Regions from separate parts of the Rhodococcus olei genome, predicted to be linked through region 1. Evidence: riboswitches for the same ligand, from Rfam matches in the RefSeq annotation. Region 1 holds a riboswitch; the other holds the start of a gene.

What was found. A riboswitch is a leader RNA that binds a small molecule or an ion and turns the genes downstream of it on or off. The one in region 1 is predicted to bind thiamine pyrophosphate.
Region 2: linked by a shared signal. The riboswitch ahead of thiO (glycine oxidase ThiO) and the one ahead of ABD951_RS03735 (purine-cytosine permease family protein) in region 1 are both predicted to bind thiamine pyrophosphate.

Annotation. Positions count from the first base shown of each region.
Region 1 is NZ_BAABFB010000019.1:20,927-29,964, reverse strand. It holds gene serB (phosphoserine phosphatase SerB) at 1-1,065, shown strand, start outside; gene ABD951_RS03740 (aminoacyl-tRNA hydrolase) at 1,065-1,859, shown strand; TPP riboswitch at 1,887-1,992, shown strand; gene ABD951_RS03735 (purine-cytosine permease family protein) at 1,984-3,321, shown strand; gene ABD951_RS03730 (TenA family protein) at 3,318-3,923, shown strand; gene ABD951_RS03725 (TenA family protein) at 3,920-4,534, shown strand; partial or broken gene ABD951_RS03720 (YczE/YyaS/YitT family protein) at 4,646-5,125, shown strand; gene ABD951_RS03715 (ABC transporter ATP-binding protein) at 5,132-5,962, shown strand; gene ABD951_RS03710 (NUDIX hydrolase) at 6,075-6,884, shown strand; gene ABD951_RS03705 (enoyl-CoA hydratase/isomerase family protein) at 7,024-7,803, shown strand; gene ABD951_RS03700 (class I SAM-dependent methyltransferase) at 7,901-8,887, shown strand; gene ABD951_RS03695 (THUMP-like domain-containing protein) at 8,895-9,038, shown strand, end outside.
Region 2 is NZ_BAABFB010000066.1:355,060-364,097, forward strand. It holds gene zapE (cell division protein ZapE) at 1-376, shown strand, start outside; gene ABD951_RS22700 (adenylate/guanylate cyclase domain-containing protein) at 392-1,207, opposite strand; gene ABD951_RS22705 (ABC transporter permease) at 1,303-2,094, opposite strand; gene ABD951_RS22710 (ABC transporter ATP-binding protein) at 2,094-3,029, opposite strand; gene ppk2 (polyphosphate kinase 2) at 3,298-4,245, opposite strand; gene thiG (thiazole synthase) at 4,360-5,115, opposite strand; gene thiS (sulfur carrier protein ThiS) at 5,108-5,323, opposite strand; gene thiO (glycine oxidase ThiO) at 5,332-6,408, opposite strand; TPP riboswitch at 6,405-6,517, opposite strand; gene thiE (thiamine phosphate synthase) at 6,543-7,256, shown strand; gene ABD951_RS22740 (NUDIX hydrolase) at 7,296-8,168, opposite strand; gene ABD951_RS22745 (hypothetical protein) at 8,344-9,038, shown strand, end outside.

The sequences.
Region 1 (9,038 bases):
GCGTGCCCGGCCGACCCGGAGGCCCTGCAGGAGGCGCTCGAGGACGCGATGGCCACGGTGGGCATGACCGTGGACGTGGAGATCGGCGCCGGTGCCGCCGACCGACCGGCGCCGTCCACGCACGCGGTCGTCGTCCTCGGCAGCCCGGTCACCGCCCGGTCCTTCAGTCACCTCGCCCGCGCGCTGGCCACGCAGGGCGCCAACATCGACGCGATCCGCGGTGTCGCCGACTACCCGGTCACCGGACTCGAACTGCTCGTCACCGCCGCCGACACCAGCGCCGACGCGGACGGGCGGCTGCGCACCGCGCTGTCCGAGCTCGCGATGGTCGAGGCCGTGGACATCGCCGTCGAGCGCGCGGGCCTCGCGCGCCGGGCGAAGCGCCTGGTCGTCTTCGACGTGGACTCCACGCTGGTGCAGGGCGAGGTGATCGAGATGCTCGCCGCCCACGCGGGTGTCGAGGACAAGGTCCGGGAGGTCACCGAGGCGGCGATGCGCGGCGAGATCGACTTCACCGAGTCGCTGCACCAGCGGGTCGCGACCCTCGCCGGTCTCGACGCGTCGGTCATCGACGAGGTCGGCCGGACGCTGGAACTGACCCCGGGCGCCCGCACCACCATCCGGACCCTGCGGCGCCTCGGGTTCCACTGCGGCGTCGTGTCCGGTGGCTTCCGTCAGGTGATCGAGGGCCTCGCGCACGAACTCGAACTGGACTTCGTCGAGGCGAACACCCTCGAGATCGTCGACGGCAAGCTCACCGGTCGGGTCGTCGGCGACGTGGTCGACCGTGCCGCCAAGGCCCGCGCGCTGCGCACGTTCGCCGCGCAGGTCGGGGTGCCGATGGAGCAGACCGTCGCGGTCGGGGACGGTGCCAACGACATCGACATGCTCAACGCCGCCGGGCTCGGTGTCGCGTTCAACGCCAAGCCCGCGCTGCGCGAGGTGGCGGACACCGCGCTGTCGCACCCGTTCCTCGACGCGGTGCTGTTCGTGCTCGGTGTCACCCGCGACGAGGTCGAGGCCGCCGACGCCGTCGACGGGCTGGTGCGCCGGGTCCCGCTCTGATGCCGCCGCACGAGGCCGACGCATCGCCGCGCGTCGACGACGCGGGCTTCGCGGCCCGGCACGCGGTGCTCCGCGCCGGCTACGGCCACCGCGCCGATCCGGACGATCCGGCGCAGGTGCTGGCGATGCCGTTGGTGCTGCACATCCCGAAGGTCGGCCCTCCGGCCCGCAGTGCCCTGCTCGCTGCGGCGGCCGCGGCGACCGCCGCGTTGTGTCTCGACGTCCGGGTCGGGCTCGGTCCGGACGGCGAACCGGGTCCGTGGCGCGGCGACTACCTCGCGTGGACCGGTGCCCGGATCCGCAAGGTGGCCCGGCGGGCCCGCGGCGCGCAGTGGCTGGCCGCGCAGGACGTCGCCGGGGTCACCGCACTGATCGACGGCGCGCAGGCCCGCGCACTGGTACCCGGCCCGGTCGGCGCGCTCGATCCCCGGATCCGGAAGCTGCAGATCGGCGGCACCGACCTCGTTCACGACGAGCCGGGGGACCCGGTCGCGGGCGTTCCGGTGCTGTGGGTGAACGCCGAGCTCGGCATGACCGTCGGCAAGGCGGCCGCCCAGGTCGGGCACGCGGCGATGCTGCTGGCCGGGGCGATGACCACGGCCGAGGCGGCGGACTGGGCCGGAGGCGGCTTCCGCTGCTCGGTGCGCGACGCCGGCCCGGACCGTTGGGCGGCTCTCGCCGTCGAGGCGTCCCGGGGCGAGGTGGTGGCCGTGCGCGACGCCGGGTTCACCGAGGTGGCGCCGGGGTCGATGACGGTGGTCGCGGTGCCGGCGTTCCGCGCGGCTTGGAGTTGACGGGCCGTGCGTCCTAAGGTGATCGCGTCCATCCAGCACGGGAGCCCACGAGGGGCTGAGAGGGAGCGTGAGCGCTCCGACCGTCACACCTGATCCGGGTCATTCCGGCGTAGGGAGCAGCGCGATGTCCGTCGTACCGTCACCAGTGTCCGAGAACGCGGCCGAGCCGTCCTTCACACTCGACGAATCCCCAACGCGGACCCTCGGAGTCGGCGCCCAGATCGGGTTGTGGGGCAATCTCGGGATCTCCCTGCTGCTGCCCGTCGCCGCGACGTTCACGGTGATGCAGGGCCAGTCGCTGCTCGCGACACTGCTCGCGGTCGTCGTCGGCGCGGTGATCGGGTCGGGGTTGCTGGGACTGTGCGCGGCCGCAGGCGCGTCGGTCGGCGCCCCCGCGATGGTGATGATGCGGGGCCTGCTCGGAACGCGGCTGTCTGCGCTGCCGACGGTGCTGAACCTGGTGCAGTGCGTCGGATGGGCGACGTTCGAGGTCTTCGTGATCGCCGAGGCCGCCGCTCGGCTGACCGGTTGGCAGCGGTGGCCGTTCGTCCTGGTCGGCGGCGTCCTCGCGACGGTGATGGCGCTGTACCCGCTGCGGGTGGTCAAGATCCTCGCGCGCTACGCGGTGTGGGCGGCGCTCGCGTCCACCGTCTACCTGCTGGTGAACGTGCTGATGAAGGATCTGCCCGCGCTCACCGACGGCGGATTCTCCGGCTTCTGGACGAGCGTCGACCTGGTGATCGCGATGCCGATCTCGTGGGTGCCGCTGGCCGCCGACTACGCCCGGCACTCGCGCTCCCCGCGGGCGGCGTTCCTCGGCGCCGGCGTCGGCTACGGCGGCGCGACGATCGCGTTCTTCGCGCTCGGCGTGCTCGCGTTCGCGGCCTTCGCCCTGGAACCGGGCTTCGACGTGATCGGCAGCCTGCTGGTGCTGCCGTTGGCCGGGGTGGCGCTGCTGATCCTGCTCGTCGACGAGGTCGACGAGGCGTTCGCGAACATCTACTCGACCGCGATCAGCGCGCAGAACCTGCGGCCGTCCCTGGACCGCCGCTACCTGGTGATCGCGGTCGGTGTGGTGGCGACGCTGCTCGCCCTCACCGTCGACGCGTACAGCTACGAGCCGTTCCTGTTCCTGATCGGCGCCGTGTTCGTGCCGCTGACCGGGACGTTCCTCGCGGCGTTCTACCTGCTGCGGCGGGGCCACTGGGACGTGTCGGAACAGTCTCCGACGCGGTGGGCGATGCTGGTGCCGTGGGCGGTCGGGTTCGTCGTGTACCAGTTGGTGACGCCGACCTACTTCACCGGATTCGGGTCCGGCTGGACCTCGTGGTGGACGAATCTGCAGTCGACGCTGGGGATTTCGGCGGCGGGCTGGTCGGCGTCGCTGGTCGCGTTGGTCGCGGCGGGTGCTCTGACGCTGCTGATCGGAATGGTTGACAGGCGAAAGGTGGTGCGGGCGTGAGTCTCTCGTCCCGGTTGCAGGAGGGGGGACGGCCGCTGCTCGCGGAGCAGCTGGCGCACCCGACCGTCGTGGGCATCGCCCGGGGCGACCTCGACCCGGCCGTGTTCCGCGGTTGGCTCGAACAGGACTACCTGTATCTGCTCGACTACACGCGCGTGTTCGCGCGGCTGGCGTGGCAGGCGCCGGACGGGCACCTCGGCTATCTGGTGGACCTGGCCCACTCGACGCTGCACGAGGAACTGAGCCTGCACCGCGAGCTGTCCGAGCCGTTCGGGGCCGACTTCGACGCGGCGGTCAAGAGCCCCCAGTGCGCGGCGTACACCGAGTTCCTGCTGGACGCCGCCGCGGACTACGGGCGCGGACTGGCCGCGCTGCTGCCCTGCATGTGGGGCTATTCCGAGCTGGGCCGGGCCTTGGCCGCGGACCCGCCCGCCGACCCGCGGTTCCGGCGCTGGGTGGACACCTACGCCGACCCCGGTTTCGCGGCGCTGGCGGACCGGTGCGCGGAGATCCTGGACGAGGCGGCCCCCGACGAGGCGGTCGCCGAGCAGGCGTTCATGACGGCGATGCGGCACGAACTCGCGTTCTGGGACGCGCGATGAGCCGGGCCCGCGCGCTGGTCGACGGCGAGGCCGACCGCTGGCGGCAGCTGGCCGAGCATCCCTTCGTCCTCGCCACCGCCGACGGCACGCTCGCCGCCGAGTCGTTCAACCGCTGGCTGCTCGAGGACCACGCGTTCGTGGTGGAGTTCCGACGCTTCCTCGCCGGCGTCCTGACCCTCGCCCCCGACGAGCGGTCCCGCGACGTGCTCGCGGGCGGGATCGCCGCGCTCACACCGGAACTCGACCTCTTCCGCGCCGAGCTCGACGCACGTGGCCTCGGCCGGGACGGATACCGGCCCAGCCTCGGCTGCGCGTCGTACACCTCGTTCATGCTGGCGAGCCTGCACGACGGCTACGAGATCGCCTCGACGGTGCTCTACGGCGTGGAGAAGGCGTACCTCGACGCATGGACGACCGTCCGCGAGCGCGCAGCGGCCGCCGACTCGCGGTACCGCTCCTTCATCGACAACTGGAGTGCGCCGCCGTTCGCGAACTACGTCGCCGACCTCGGCGAACTGCTGGGAGCGGGGGAGCCGACTCCCGCGCAGCGGGCGGCGTTCGGCCGGGTCGCCGAGTTCGAGGTGCAGTTCTGGGACGGGTGCACGAGCTAGGGCAGTCCAGCGGGCGTGAAGTGGCTCTTCTCGGCAGGTCCGGTGGTGCCGGAGACTGGCCACCATGTTCACCCGCATGCCCGCCCGCCTCGCCGCGCTCGTCGTCGGGCTGTGGCTCTACGGGTTCGTTCGGGTGTCGGGACGGTCGCGAACGTCGTGGTGATCGCGCTGGCCGTGGACACCTCGCTGGCCCTGTTGCCGGAGCCGGGCTCGTTGGCGGCACGGATTCCGGTCATGCTGTTCGCGGTCGTGCTCAACGCCCTGGCGACGGCGCTCTACATCGGCGCGGGCCTCGGTCCGGGGCCGCGGGACGGCCTGATGACCGGCCTGGTCGGCCGCAGCGGCCGGTCGGTCCGGTTGGTCCGGACCGGGATCGAGGTGACCGTGCTCGCCACCGGCTGGATGCTCGGCGGCACGGTCGGGGTGGGCACCGTGGTCTACGCGCTCGGGATCGGGCCGCTGATCCAACTGATGATGCGCGCGATGCAGGCAGATCGTCGCGGAGGGCCCGGCGCCGGCCCGGTGACCTGCGCGCCCGCCGACGTGGGCGACACGCAACCCGGTCCTGCTGCGAGCGTGCGGAGCGCGTAGGCAAGGATGGGCGTCGTGCCCGAACTGGATCCCGATCTGCTCATCGATTTCGACGACGTGCTCATCCGCCGCGGGGGCGTGACCCTGGTGGGTCCCGTGACCTGGAAGGTGGAACTCGACGAGCGGTGGGTCGTGCTGGGCCCGAACGGCGCCGGCAAGACGTCACTGCTGCGCATCGCGGCGGCCGAGATGCACCCGACGTCCGGGAACGCGAACCTGCTCGGCGAGACGCTCGGCCGTGTCGACGTGAACGAGCTGCGGCCGCGGATCGGGATGTCGTCGTCGGCGCTGGCACACCGCGTCCCGGCGGACGAACTCGTCAAGGATCTCGTCGTCTCGGCCGGATACGCGGTCCTCGGCCGGTGGCGGGAACGCTACGAGGACGTCGACACCACCCGCGCGGTCGAGATCCTCGAGAGCATCGGGGCCGAGCACCTGGCGGACCGCACGTACGGCACCCTGTCCGAGGGGGAGCGCAAGAGGGTCCTGATCGCTCGCGCCCTGATGACGGACCCCGAACTGCTGCTGCTCGACGAGCCGGCGGCCGGCCTCGACCTCGGCGGTCGCGAGGAACTCGTCGCCCGGTTGGCGGATCTGGCGGCGGACCCGGATGCTCCGGCGACCGTCCTGATCACCCATCACGTCGAGGAGATCCCGCCCGGATTCACGCACGCCCTGCTGCTGAAGGAGGGCGAGGTCGTCTCGCAGGGCCTGATCGACGACGTGATCACCGCGGAGAACCTGACGACCGCCTTCAGTCAGTCCATCGCCCTCGACCGTGTCGACGGCCGCTTCTTCGCGCGTCGCAGCCGGCTGCCCGGCAAGCACCGCCGCTGAGCCGACGCCTCCGGGTGGGACGCCGTCCGCAGCGGACGGTGCGGAAGGTTCTTCTCGGGCGGGTGGGGAGTGGTGCGCGGCGGCGGGACGGACGCGGCGTAAGTTGCGTCACATGGCTTCGAACGAACTGCACCCCGACGTCCCCCCGAAGGACGCCTCCACCGTGATCCTGGTCCGCGACGGCGAGTCCGGGCCGGAGGTGTTCCTGCTGCGCCGCGTCGGCGGCATGGCGTTCGCCGGTGGCATGACGGTGTTCCCCGGCGGGGGCGTCGACCCGCAGGACGCGACCGCCGACGTCGCGTGGGCCGGGCCGCCGGTGTCGTGGTGGGCGGAACGGTTCGGTGTCGACGAGTCCCGGGCGAAGGCCCTGGTGTGCGCCGCGGTTCGGGAGACGTTCGAGGAGTGCGGTGTGCTGCTCGCCGGCCCCACCCCGGACAGCGTCGTCTCCGACACCTCCGGCTACGCACAGGCGCGCAAGCAGCTCGAGTCGCGCGAGTTCTCGTTCAGCGAGTTCCTGGCCCGCGAGGGCCTGGTGTTGCGTGCGGATCTGCTTCGGCCGTGGGCGAACTGGATCACGCCGGTCGGTGAGCACCGGCGCTACGACACGCGCTTCTTCGTCGCCGCGGCACCGGCGGGGCAGACCGCGGACGGGGAGACCTCCGAGGCGGCCGCGGTCGCGTGGCAGACCCCCGAGGAGGCGATCGCGGACTGGCGCGAGGGGCGCACGATGCTGTTGCCGCCGACGTGGACGCAGCTGCAGTCGATCGCCTCGTTCGGCTCGGTGACCGAGGTCCTCGCCGCGGAGCCGGAGATCCCGGTGATCCTGCCGGTGCTGTACCAGGAGGACGGTCAGCTGCGGGTGCGGTTCCCCGGACAGGAGCCCTACTACGACGCCGGAATTCACCCCTGGAGCAAGCGGTAGCGCCGCAGGATCCGGCTCTGGAGCAAGCGGTGGCGCCGCGGGATTCGGCTCTGGAGCAAGCGGTGGCGCCGCGGGCGTCGGTTCCGGCGCACGCGCGCCGCCGGGTTTCGGTTCCGGAGCACGCGGTAGCCTTCCGCTCATGGCTGAGTTCGTAACACTCGAAGTGTCCGACGGCATCGGCACCATCCGGCTGGACCGTCCTCCGATGAACGCCCTGAACCGTCAGCTCCAGGAGGAGCTGCGGGCGGCGGCCCGCGAGGCCACCGTCAACGACGCGGTCCAGGCCGTCATCGTGTACGGCGGCGAGAAGGTGTTCGCGGCCGGCGCGGACATCAAGGAAATGGCCGAGATGACCTACGCCGACATGGCCCCGATCGCCGGGGAGCTGCAGTCGGCGCTCGGATCGATCGCCGACATCCCGAAGCCGACGGTCGCCGCGATCACCGGCTACGCGCTGGGGGGCGGACTCGAGATCGTGCTCGGCGCGGACCGCCGGATCGCCGGCGACAACGCCAAGCTGGGTGTCCCCGAGGTGCTGCTCGGTGTCATTCCCGGCGGCGGCGGCACCCAGCGTCTGGCGCGGCTGATCGGGCCCGCCAAGGCCAAGGACATGGTGTTCACCGGACGATTCGTCGGCGCCGAGGAGGCCCTGGCCATCGGTCTGATCGACGAGATGGTCGCCCCCGACGAGGTGTACAACGCGGCCCGCGCGTGGGCGTCGAAGTTCGTCGGCGGCGCCTCCCGGGCGCTGGCGGCGGCCAAGGCGTCCATCGACCAGGGTCTCGACACCGATCTGAACACCGGCCTGAAGATCGAGGCGGCCCAGTTCGCGGCGCTGTTCGCGACCGAGGACCGGTCGATCGGCATGGCGTCGTTCATCGAGAACGGGCCGGGCAAGGCGAAGTTCGTCGGCAAGTGACGCCGGGTGTCCCGGGCGGGGCGGGGACGCGCCGCCCGGGACATCGACCGCAAAACTGGAACTTGTTCATTCCTTACCATTGGGTAGGCTCTCGTCCATGACTGCAAGCCCGAACGACGGCGTCGACCCCGCGCCGAACCCGCACGCCACGGCCGAAGAGGTCGAGGCCGCGCTCAAGGACACCAAGCTCGCCCAGGTCCTCTACCACGACTGGGAGGCCGAGACCTACGACGAGAAGTGGTCCATCTCGTACGACGAGCGCTGCATCGACTACGCCCGCGGGCGGTTCGACGCGGTCGCAGGCGACCAGCAGCTGCCGTACGAGCGGGCGCTCGAACTGGGCTGCGGCACGGGCTTCTTCCTGCTCAACCTGATGCAGGGTGGCGTCGCGAAGACGGGCTCGGTCACCGACCTGTCGCCGGGCATGGTCAAGGTCGCGCTGCGCAACGCCGAGGGTCTGGGTCTGCCGGTCGACGGCCGGGTCGCCGACGCGGAGCGGATCCCGTACGAGGACAACACCTTCGACCTCGTCGTCGGCCACGCGGTGCTGCACCACATCCCGGATGTCGAGCAGTCCCTGCGCGAGGTGATCCGGGTGCTCAAGCCGGGCGGCCGTTTCGTCTTCGCCGGCGAGCCGACCACCGTCGGCGACTTCTACGCCCGCTGGCTCAGCCGCACCACCTGGTACCTGACCACGAACGTCACCAAGTTCGGCCCGCTGAAGGGCTGGCGTCGCCCGCAGGCCGAACTCGACGAGTCGTCCCGGGCCGCCGCCCTCGAGGCGGTCGTCGACATCCACACGTTCGACCCGGCGGACCTCGAGAAGATGGCGCGGTCGGCGGGCGCCGTGCAGGTGCACGCCGCGAGCGAGGAGTTCACCGCCGCGATGCTGGGCTGGCCGGTCCGCACGTTCGAGGCCGCCGTCCCGGAGGGCAAGCTCGGCTGGAACTGGGCGAAGTTCGCGTTCGGTGGCTGGAAGACGCTGAGCTGGCTGGACGAGAACGTGATGAAGCACGTCGTCCCGCGCAGCTTCTTCTACAACGCGATGATCACCGGCGTGAAGCCCGGCGAGAAGGAGTCCTGACTCTCCGGTGGGATACGACTTCACCACCTCGGACGTCCGGTACCTGAGCGGCGCCGCCGACGACCTCGCCGAGGTGGATCGCCTGGAGTTGACCGCGCGTACGCACCTGGCCGACATCGGCCGGGTGCGTACGCGTTTCGGTGACCGGGCC
Region 2 (9,038 bases), on a different contig from region 1:
CCTGTGGTTCGACTTCGCCGACCTGTGCGGACACACCACGGCCCCGGCCGACTATCTCGCCCTGGCATCCCGGTATCACCGCTGGGTGGTCGACGGCGTTCCGGACCTGCACGCGGCCGGACGCGAACCGGCACAACGCTTCGCCAACCTCGTCGACGTTCTGTACGACCACGACATCCACACGGTGTTCCTGGCCGGGACTCCCCTCGACGGCCTGGCGACCGCGGACGCCCGGCTCCCCGTCGAGATCGCGCGGATCACGAGCCGGCTCGGTCAGCTGCGGACCGTCCGAACCGGCGAACCCCGGTCGCCGGAGGGACACCCCGACCGGAAGACCCCAGCGGGTCGCGAGGTGCTCGGTCAACCCGCACGCTGAGAGCGGCCCGCCGGGTCAACCCCGATGGATCGTGTACATCTGCAGGTCCGCGGGCACTCCCCGCGGTGCCGACGCGAACAGCCCCCGCCGGTGTGGGCGGGCCCGCAGCCCGAGCTCGCCGAGCCGGTCCGAGCCCAGAGCGTCCATCGTGGTCGACGACGCCATCACCTTGCCGTCGGCCCCGGCCTGCATGACCCGGGCGGCGACGTTGACGTCGACACCGAGCCAGTCGGCGCCGACCCGGCGCGGGACGCCGGTGTGCACGCCGACCCGCATCCGCGGCCGGAAGCCGCCGTATTCGACCGTCGCGAGCGCGTCCCGCGCGGCGAACGTGGCCTCGAGTGCCCGGTCGGGTCGGGCGAAGACGGCCATCATCCCGTCGCCCATCCGTTTGACGACGTGTCCGCCGTGGTCGATCACGGGCGGTTCGATCGCGCGGGCCACCTCGCGCAGCATCTCGACGGTGGTCTCGTCGCCGGCGGCGAGCGCGAAGTCCGAGTAGCCGACCAGGTCGGTGAACACGACCGTCATCTCCCGGGTGCCGCGGCCGCGACCGGTGCGTTCGAGCAGCGCCTGCCACAGCTGCAATGCCCCGAGGCCGACCTCGCGGGTGGCGCCGGGGGTGTCGTCGAGGAGGCGGTCGGCGACGCGGGCGACCGCCCGTGGACCGCCCGGTCCGGCGGTGGAGAGCGGATCCCCGAACCCGGGGTCGCCGGGCAGCGCCCGCCGCACCCGGCGGACCGCGTCGACGACGGCGGGGGCGGTGTCGACGGACCTGACCCACGCCAGCGCCGCCTCGACGCGGCCGGGGCCGTCCTCCTCCTCGCTCATCACCCGAGTGTAACGACGTGTCACAGCAAAGTAGTGGTGCGGTTGCGCAGGTCGGGGCCTCCGCAACCGCACCACCACCGTCAGCCGGGCGGCCGTCAGGCGTCGCGGCGGTTGATCACGAACAGGGCGCCACCGAACACGATCCCGACGAACACCGTGAAGTACACGAGGCTGCCCCACGGTCCCCAGTGCCAGTCGATGCCCTGATCGGCGCCGAGGAAGTGGTTGGCGTTCGCGAACGGCAGGAACGGCTGGATCTCCCGGCCCACCCGACCGAACAGCCCGAACAGCGACTCGATCAGCAGCGGCCAGAGCAGCAGGAGCGTGATCGCGCCCGCCGACTGGCGCACCAGCGAGCCGACCGCGACCGCGAGGGCCACGCACAGCAGCGCGTAGATCGGCACGCCGTAGACCGTCCGCCACGCCTCTCCGCCGGAGAGCGTCAGCTTCACGCCCGCCTCGGTGCCGGCCGTCGCCTTCGCGATCGCGTAGGCCCCGAACGTCAGCACGAACGTGAGCGCCGCACCGAAGACGCCGATCAGGGCGGCCTTGGTGATCAGTACGGTGTCGCGATGCGGGATCGCCTGGAAGGTCGTGCGGATGATGCCGAAGCGGTACTCGCTGGTCACCGCCAGCGCCGCCATGATCATCAGCACCAGCACGCCGAACCCGGTCACGCCGCTGACGGCGTCGGTCAGGGACGGCAGGAACGGCTCGATGGTGTCCTCGCCGGACGCCCGCTGATCGTTGTACGTGTCCAGGCTGACCTTCGAGGTCAGGCCGATCACGGCGGCCAGCCCGAGACCGAGTGCGATGATCACGGCCGTGCACCACCACGGCGACTTCGTCGAGGTGAGTTTGATTCGTTCTGCTGCCACGACGCCCATCAGAGCGCGCCTCCCATCACGTCCGCGTGGTATTGCACGTCGTCACCGGTCATCTTCATGAATGCGTCCTCGAGGGAACCGCGCTGCGCCGCCAGCTCGTGCAGCACGATGCCCTGGCCACCGGCGATCTGCCCGACCGCGTCCGTGGTGGTGCCGCGCACGATCAGCGCCGCGGCGCCGTCCGCACCGACGCCGTCGGTCTCGACGGCCAGGCCCTGCGCGGCGAGCGCCCCCCGCAGAACCTCGAGCTGCGGGCTGCGCACCCGCACCGACGCCTCCGACGACCGGTCGACGAATTCCTGAACCGGAGAATCGGATACGAGCCGGCCGCGACCGATCACGACGAGATGCTCTGCGGTCAAGGCCATTTCGGAGAGCAGGTGGCTCGACACCAGGACGGTGCGTCCTTCGGCGGCCAGTCGCTGCATGAACTTGCGGATCCAGACGATGCCCTCGGGGTCGAGGCCGTTGACGGGTTCGTCGAACAGCAGCACCTTCGGATCGCCGAGCAGCGCACCGGCCAAGCCGAGCCGCTGCGCCATGCCGAGCGAGAAGCCGCCCGCCTTCTTGCCGGCGACGTCGGTGAGCCCGACGAGACGCAGCACCTCGTCCACCCGGGAACCCGGAATGCCGTTGGAGGCCGCCATCCACTGCAGGTGCGCCTTCGCGGAACGGTTGGGGTGCACCCACTTCGCGTCCAGCAGGGCACCGACCGTGCGCAGCGGCTCGCGCAGCTCGTGGTACGGCTTGCCGTCGATCAACGCGACACCGGCGGTCGGCCGGTCCAGCCCGAGGATCATCCGCATCGTCGTGGACTTGCCCGCACCGTTCGGTCCGAGGAAGCCGGTGACGATGCCGGGACGGACCGAGAAGGTCAGATCGTCGACCGCTCTGACGTCCCCGAACGTCTTCGTCAAACCCCTTACTTCAATCATGACTGCCAGCATCCCGGAAATCGCCGCCGATCACATCCACCCCGGGTCGCGAGTCGTGTCATCCCCGGGGATGACTTCACCCCGGGTTCACCCCGAGATCCGCCCCGCACCCCGGCGGGCACGGCCGCGCCGAGCCCGCCACGCGAGTGGCGCCGTCCACGATCACCGCTGGACACACCGGACGTCGACATCGTTGCTGCACAACCCGATCCACGTGCCCACTCACGAGGCGACCGCGGCCCGCGACCGTCCGGCGCGCATCCGGGTGTCAGCGATGCACCTGCCCGTTGCCACTGCCGACCTCCGGCAGGGTGGGGAATCGGTTGGCCGGGTTCTCCCCCTCGTCGTACACCGTCTGGGGAGGGCCGATCAGCAACGGATCCGGCGCTCCGACGACCCGGACGTCCTTGCCGGTGTAGTCGAACTTCGACAACACCCAGCGCATCGCCTCGAGCCGGGCCCGCTTCTTGTCGTTGGACTTGACGATCGTCCACGGCGCGTGCGGGGTGTCGGTGTAGAACAGCATGTTCTCCTTGGCCTCGGTGTAGGCGTCCCACTTGTCGAGGCTGGCCAGGTCGGTCGGCGACAGCTTCCACTGCTTGACCGGGTCGGTGCTGCGGGCGACGAACCGCGCGTGCTGCTCCTCCCGCCCGACCGAGAACCAGAACTTGATCAGGTGGATGCCGGACTGCACCAGCATCCGCTCGAATTCCGGTGCCGACCTTGTGAATTCGAGGTACTCGGTGGGGGTGCAGTACCCCATCACCCGTTCGACGCCGGCCCGGTTGTACCAGGACCGGTCCATCATCACGATCTCCCCGCCCGCGGGCAGGTGCGCGACGTACCGCTGGAAGTACCACTGGGTGCGCTCGCGTTCGGTGGGCTTCTCGAGCGCCATCACGCGCGCGCCACGCGGGTTGAGGTGTTCGGTGAACCGCTTGATCGCGCCACCCTTGCCCGCCGCGTCGCGGCCCTCGAAGATGATGACGATCTTCTCGTCGTTCTCCTTGACCCATGCCTGCAGCTTCAGCATCTCGATCTGCAGCGCCCGTTTGCGGTGCTCGTACTGCCGGCGGGTCATCTTTTTGTCGTACGGGTATCCGTGCCGCCACGGCGCGTCCGGACCCTCCTCGGGCTTGGCGCGACCGGACTTGCGCAGCAGCTCACCGATCTCGTCGATCTCCGGGGTGACGTCGACCGTCTCCGGTGCGGCCATCGAGAACCGCCCGGTCGGGTCCTGCCCGTCGGCGCCCGCGTGACCGTCGTACTGCTCGTTCACGTAGTCGAGACTACCGCCACGCGGCCGCCGAGTCAGGGCACTCGAGCCGGTTCACAGGTCCGGCGACGACGCCTGCGCCCAGAACCGCTTCGGGATCCGGCCCGCCAGTCGCGCCTGGTGACCGGCGGTCACGGCCGCGGCCATCGCCGACGCCATCAGCGCCGGGTGCTTCGCGCGGGTGACCGCGGTAGCCAGCAGCACCGCGTCGCAGCCGAGTTCCATCGCCAGCGCCGCATCACTGGCGGTGCCGATGCCCGCGTCGAGGATCACCGGCACACCGGCCGCCTCGACGATCATCTCGATGTTGTGCGGGTTGCAGATGCCCAGACCGGTCCCGATCGGCGCACCGAGCGGCATGACCGCCGCACAGCCGACGTCCTCGAGCCGCTTCGCCAGTACCGGGTCGTCCGTCGTGTACGGCAGGACGATGAACCCGTCGTCGACGAGTTGTTCTGCGGCACTGACCAGTTCGATGGCATCGGGCAGCAGCGTGCGGTCGTCGGCGATGACCTCGAGCTTGACCCAGTCGGTCTCGAGCGCCTCCCGCGCCAGCCGCGCCGTCAGCACCGCCTCCGCCGCCCCACGGCAGCCCGCGGTGTTCGGCAGAGGCGCGATGTCCAACCGGCGCAACAGGTCCAGCACCCCGGTACCGCCGACCGCGTCGACGCGGCGCATCGCGACCGTGGTCAGCTCGGTGCCCGACGCGACGAGGGCCTCCTCCAGCACGGCCAGGTTCGCGGCGCCGCCTGTGCCCATGATCAGCCGGGACCCGAACGTCCGGTCGGCGATCGTCAGCTTGTCAGCCACCCTGCACCGCCGTGAGAATCTCAATCTCCCAACCCTTTTCGACGGGCCGATCCCACTGGGTCCGCGGGAACACCACCCCGTCGACCGCGACGGCGATGCCCTTCTCCGGCAGCCCGAGGTGGGCGAGAAGCTGCGCCACCGTCAGCGGCTCGGACAACTGATGGTCCTCGCCGTTGACGGTGATCCCGATGTTCACCTGGTCAGTCATCGAACTCCTCACTCGTGTGTCGACACCAGTGTGCCGAAGCGTTCGGGCCGGCAGGTCTGCGCCGCCGGCAGCGGCGTCCCCGACAGTTCCGCGACCACCGCGTCCGCGGACAGCGGGGTCAGCAGGATCCCGTTGCGTCCGTGCCCGGCGGCCAGGACCACCCGGTCGGTGACCCGGCCGAGGATCGGCAGGTTGTCCGGGCTCATCGGCCGCAGACCGGCCGCCGTCTCGTGCAGCTCGTACTCGCCGATGCTCGGCATCAGGGTTTGCGCGTCGGCGATCAGGTCCCGGACCCCGGCGACCGTCACCGCGGTGTCGTCCCCGGACTCGTGCTGGGTGGCGCCGACGACGAGACCGTCGCCGCGGGGCACCAGGTAGACGGGCCGGCCGTGGACGCTCGCCCGGATCGTCTGGCTCGGCGCGGGCGCGACCCCGGGACGGTGGTGCAGGCGCAGCACCTCCCCCTTGACCGGCCGCACCGGGAGACCGGGCCACAGCCGCGCCGCGGCGGTGCCTGCGGCCAGGACCACCTGGTCGGCGGGGAGCGACTCCGGGTCGGTGACGGCCTGCGCCACGAACGTGACACCGGCCGCGGTGCACGCGGCCCGCAGGGCCCGCACCAGGGCGCGGTTGTCGACGGCGAACTCGGCGGCGGCCAGCAGCGCCAGCCGGATCGTCGGCGCCAGCGACGGTTCCGCGGCCCGGATCTGCGCACGATCGAGCAGGTCGAGGTGGTATCCGCGCCCGTCCAGCCACTCCGCGACCGTGCGCAGGTCGGCGGCGTCCGCCGCGTCCAGCGCGACGGTCATCGAGCTCTGCGAGGTGAACAGCACCTCCCCCGTGGTGCGCTCGAGCTCCGCCCCGAAGTCGGGCCACCGGTCCAGCGAGGCGGCCCCGACGGCGAGCAGTTCGTCCTCGCCGGGCCAGCCCTCGGACAGCGGAGCCAGCATCCCGCCGGCCACCCACGACGCCCCCGACCCGACGTCGGGGTCGTACAGCGTGACGGCCCACCCGGCTCGGGACGCGCGCCAGGCGATCGACAGCCCGATCACGCCGCCGCCGACCACCGCGACGGTTCTGCTCATCACTCCACCTCACTCCCTGCGCCGGCATGATCCGGATCAGGTCTGACGGTCGGGGCTCGCGCGGCCCCCTCTCAGCCCCGCGTCCGCCGGGACTCCCGTGTCACATTCGTTCCCACAGAGACTACCGTGGACGTGTGCCAACCTCGCATGCCGGTCATCGGCCGTCCCCGCGTGAACGTCTCGCCGCCGCACGTCTGTACCTGTGCACCGACGCCCGCCGCGATCGCGGCGACCTCGCGAAGTTCGCCGACGCCGCCCTCTCCGGCGGTGTCGACATCATCCAGCTCCGCGACAAGGGCTCGGCCGGGGAGCGGGAGTTCGGGAAGCTCGAGGCCCGCGAGGAGTTGGCGTTGCTCGCGGAACTGGCCGCCGTGTGCCGCAGGCACGGCGCGCTGCTGGCCGTCAACGACCGCGCCGACATGGCGCTGGCCGCCGGCGCCGACGTGCTGCACCTCGGGCAGGGCGACCTGCCGGTGCACTACGCCCGCCAGATCGTCGGACCGGACGTGGTGATCGGGCGGTCCACCCACAGCCGCGCACAGGCGCAGCTGGCGGCGATCGAGGACGACGTCGACTACTTCTGCACCGGACCGGTGTGGGCGACCCCCACCAAGCCGGGCCGTACCGCGTCCGGGCTGGACCTCGTCCGCTCGACCGCCGAGTCCGAGCCGTCGATGCCGTGGTTCGCGATCGGCGGCATCGACGAGCAGCGGCTCCCCGAGGTGCTCGACGCCGGCGCGAACCGGATCGTCGTGGTCCGCGCGATCACCGAGGCCCGTGACCCGCAGGCCGCGGCCCGGGCCCTCGCCGACACCCTCGCCCGCAACGCGGCCGCCGCCACGCACTGACCCAACGGTTCCCGAGACGGCCGGCCGCCCGGGCCGGGTTCAGTCGAGCCAGGACAGGACGGTGGACGGCGACAGCCGCAGCACGGAAGCGGGCAGCCGGTCCCGCAGTCCCCGGTCCGCGGTCACGACGGCGGTGACCTCGCCCGGCTCGCCCGCGAGCGCGGTCACCGTTCCGGGACGCGCGGCGAGAGTGGCCAGGGCGTCGTCTCCGCTGCCTGCCGCGACGTGGACCGGGACCCGGGTGTCCATCCCGGCGACCGCTGCGGCCTGGCCTTCGAGCACCGCCTCGACCCGGGGCAGCCAGCCGAAGCCGCCGCCGGGAAGTTCGATCGTGCGCGGCATCGTCCCGGCGAGGTCGGCGAGCAGCCGGCCGGTGGCGCCGGCGCGGTCGCGCCACCACCCGTCGGGGCGGGACCCGAGGACATTGGCGGTGTCGAGGAGCAGCCGGATCGGGACGGCGCGCAGGCCGGGCCAGCTGGCCGCGAATCCGGGATGCAGTGGCAGGTCCGTCACCTGGTCCTCCGGCACCCAGCGCAGTTCGGTGCTCTCCCGGTTCGGCACGGTCTCGAGTGCGTGTGCGGCGTCCGCGATCACGGTGGTGTAGGTCCAGCCACCGCTGCCGGCACGGGCGGTGACCCGCTCGGCCCGCACCCGCAGGTGCTCGGCCGCGATCCCGGCCTCCTCCTCGGCCTCCCGGACCGCGGCGTGAGTGGTGGTCTCGTGCGAGTCCCGCGCACCGCCGGGCAGCGCCCAGGTGCCGCCCTGGTGACTCCACGCGGCGCGGTGCTGCAGCAGGACCGCCGACCCGCCACCGGGGGCCGGGGCGCGCAACAGCAACCCGGCGGCGCCGAACCGCCCCCAATAGCGGCTGCCGTCGTCGCTGTTCGACCAGCCGTCCCCGTCACCGTGCATCGACTTCGCTCCACCTGTCCCGTGCTCGACGATCACCCCGCGCCCGACCGACGAGCCGGGCGTGAGACGAAACATGTGCCCGACGAACATAGCCAGTCGTGGAACCCGAAGCGCGGTTACTGCTTATATGCTGCCCTTTGTCCGGCGATCGAGCCAGATCCGGAGGGATACGCGGGTGGTGATTCGGGTGGTCCCCTCGACGCAGCCGCGCGCCGTCGAGCCGGACTCCGACCCAGACCGGGTGTCGGCGCGAATCCGCGAGTTCGTGCGCACGACCCCGGCCCGCCTGACCGTGCTCGGGGTCGGGTTGGTCGTCGTCGCGATCGTCTCCGGGACCGTCGCCGCGGTCCAGGTCGCAGACCGGCAGCAGACCCTCGACGCCCTGCACAGCGAGGTCGAGCCGCTGGCGTACGCCGCGCAGGACCTCTACAGCGCACTGTCGGTCGCCGACGCCGCCGCCGCGACGGCGTTCATCTCCGGCGGCGTCGAGCCGACGGCGGTCCGGGACCGGTACACGACCGCGATCAGCGAGGCGTCGGCGGACCTCGTGGACGCCTCGGCCGGGATCGAACAGTCCGACGCCGTCTCCCACGACCTGCTGACCCAGTTGTCGGTGGGTGTGCCGGTGTACACCGGCCTGGTCGAGACGGCCCGCACGAACAACCGGGACGAGCACCCGGTGGGGTCGGCGTACCTGAGCGAGGCGTCGAACCTGATGCAGTCGACGCTGCTGCCGCTGGCCGAGCGGCTGCATTCGGTGCAGGCGGCGAGGGTGGTACGCACCCAGGCCGAGTTCGCGACGCCGCCGTGGCCGGCGATCGTGCTGCTGGTGGTCACGCTGGTGTCGCTGGTGGTCGCCCAAGTGCTGCT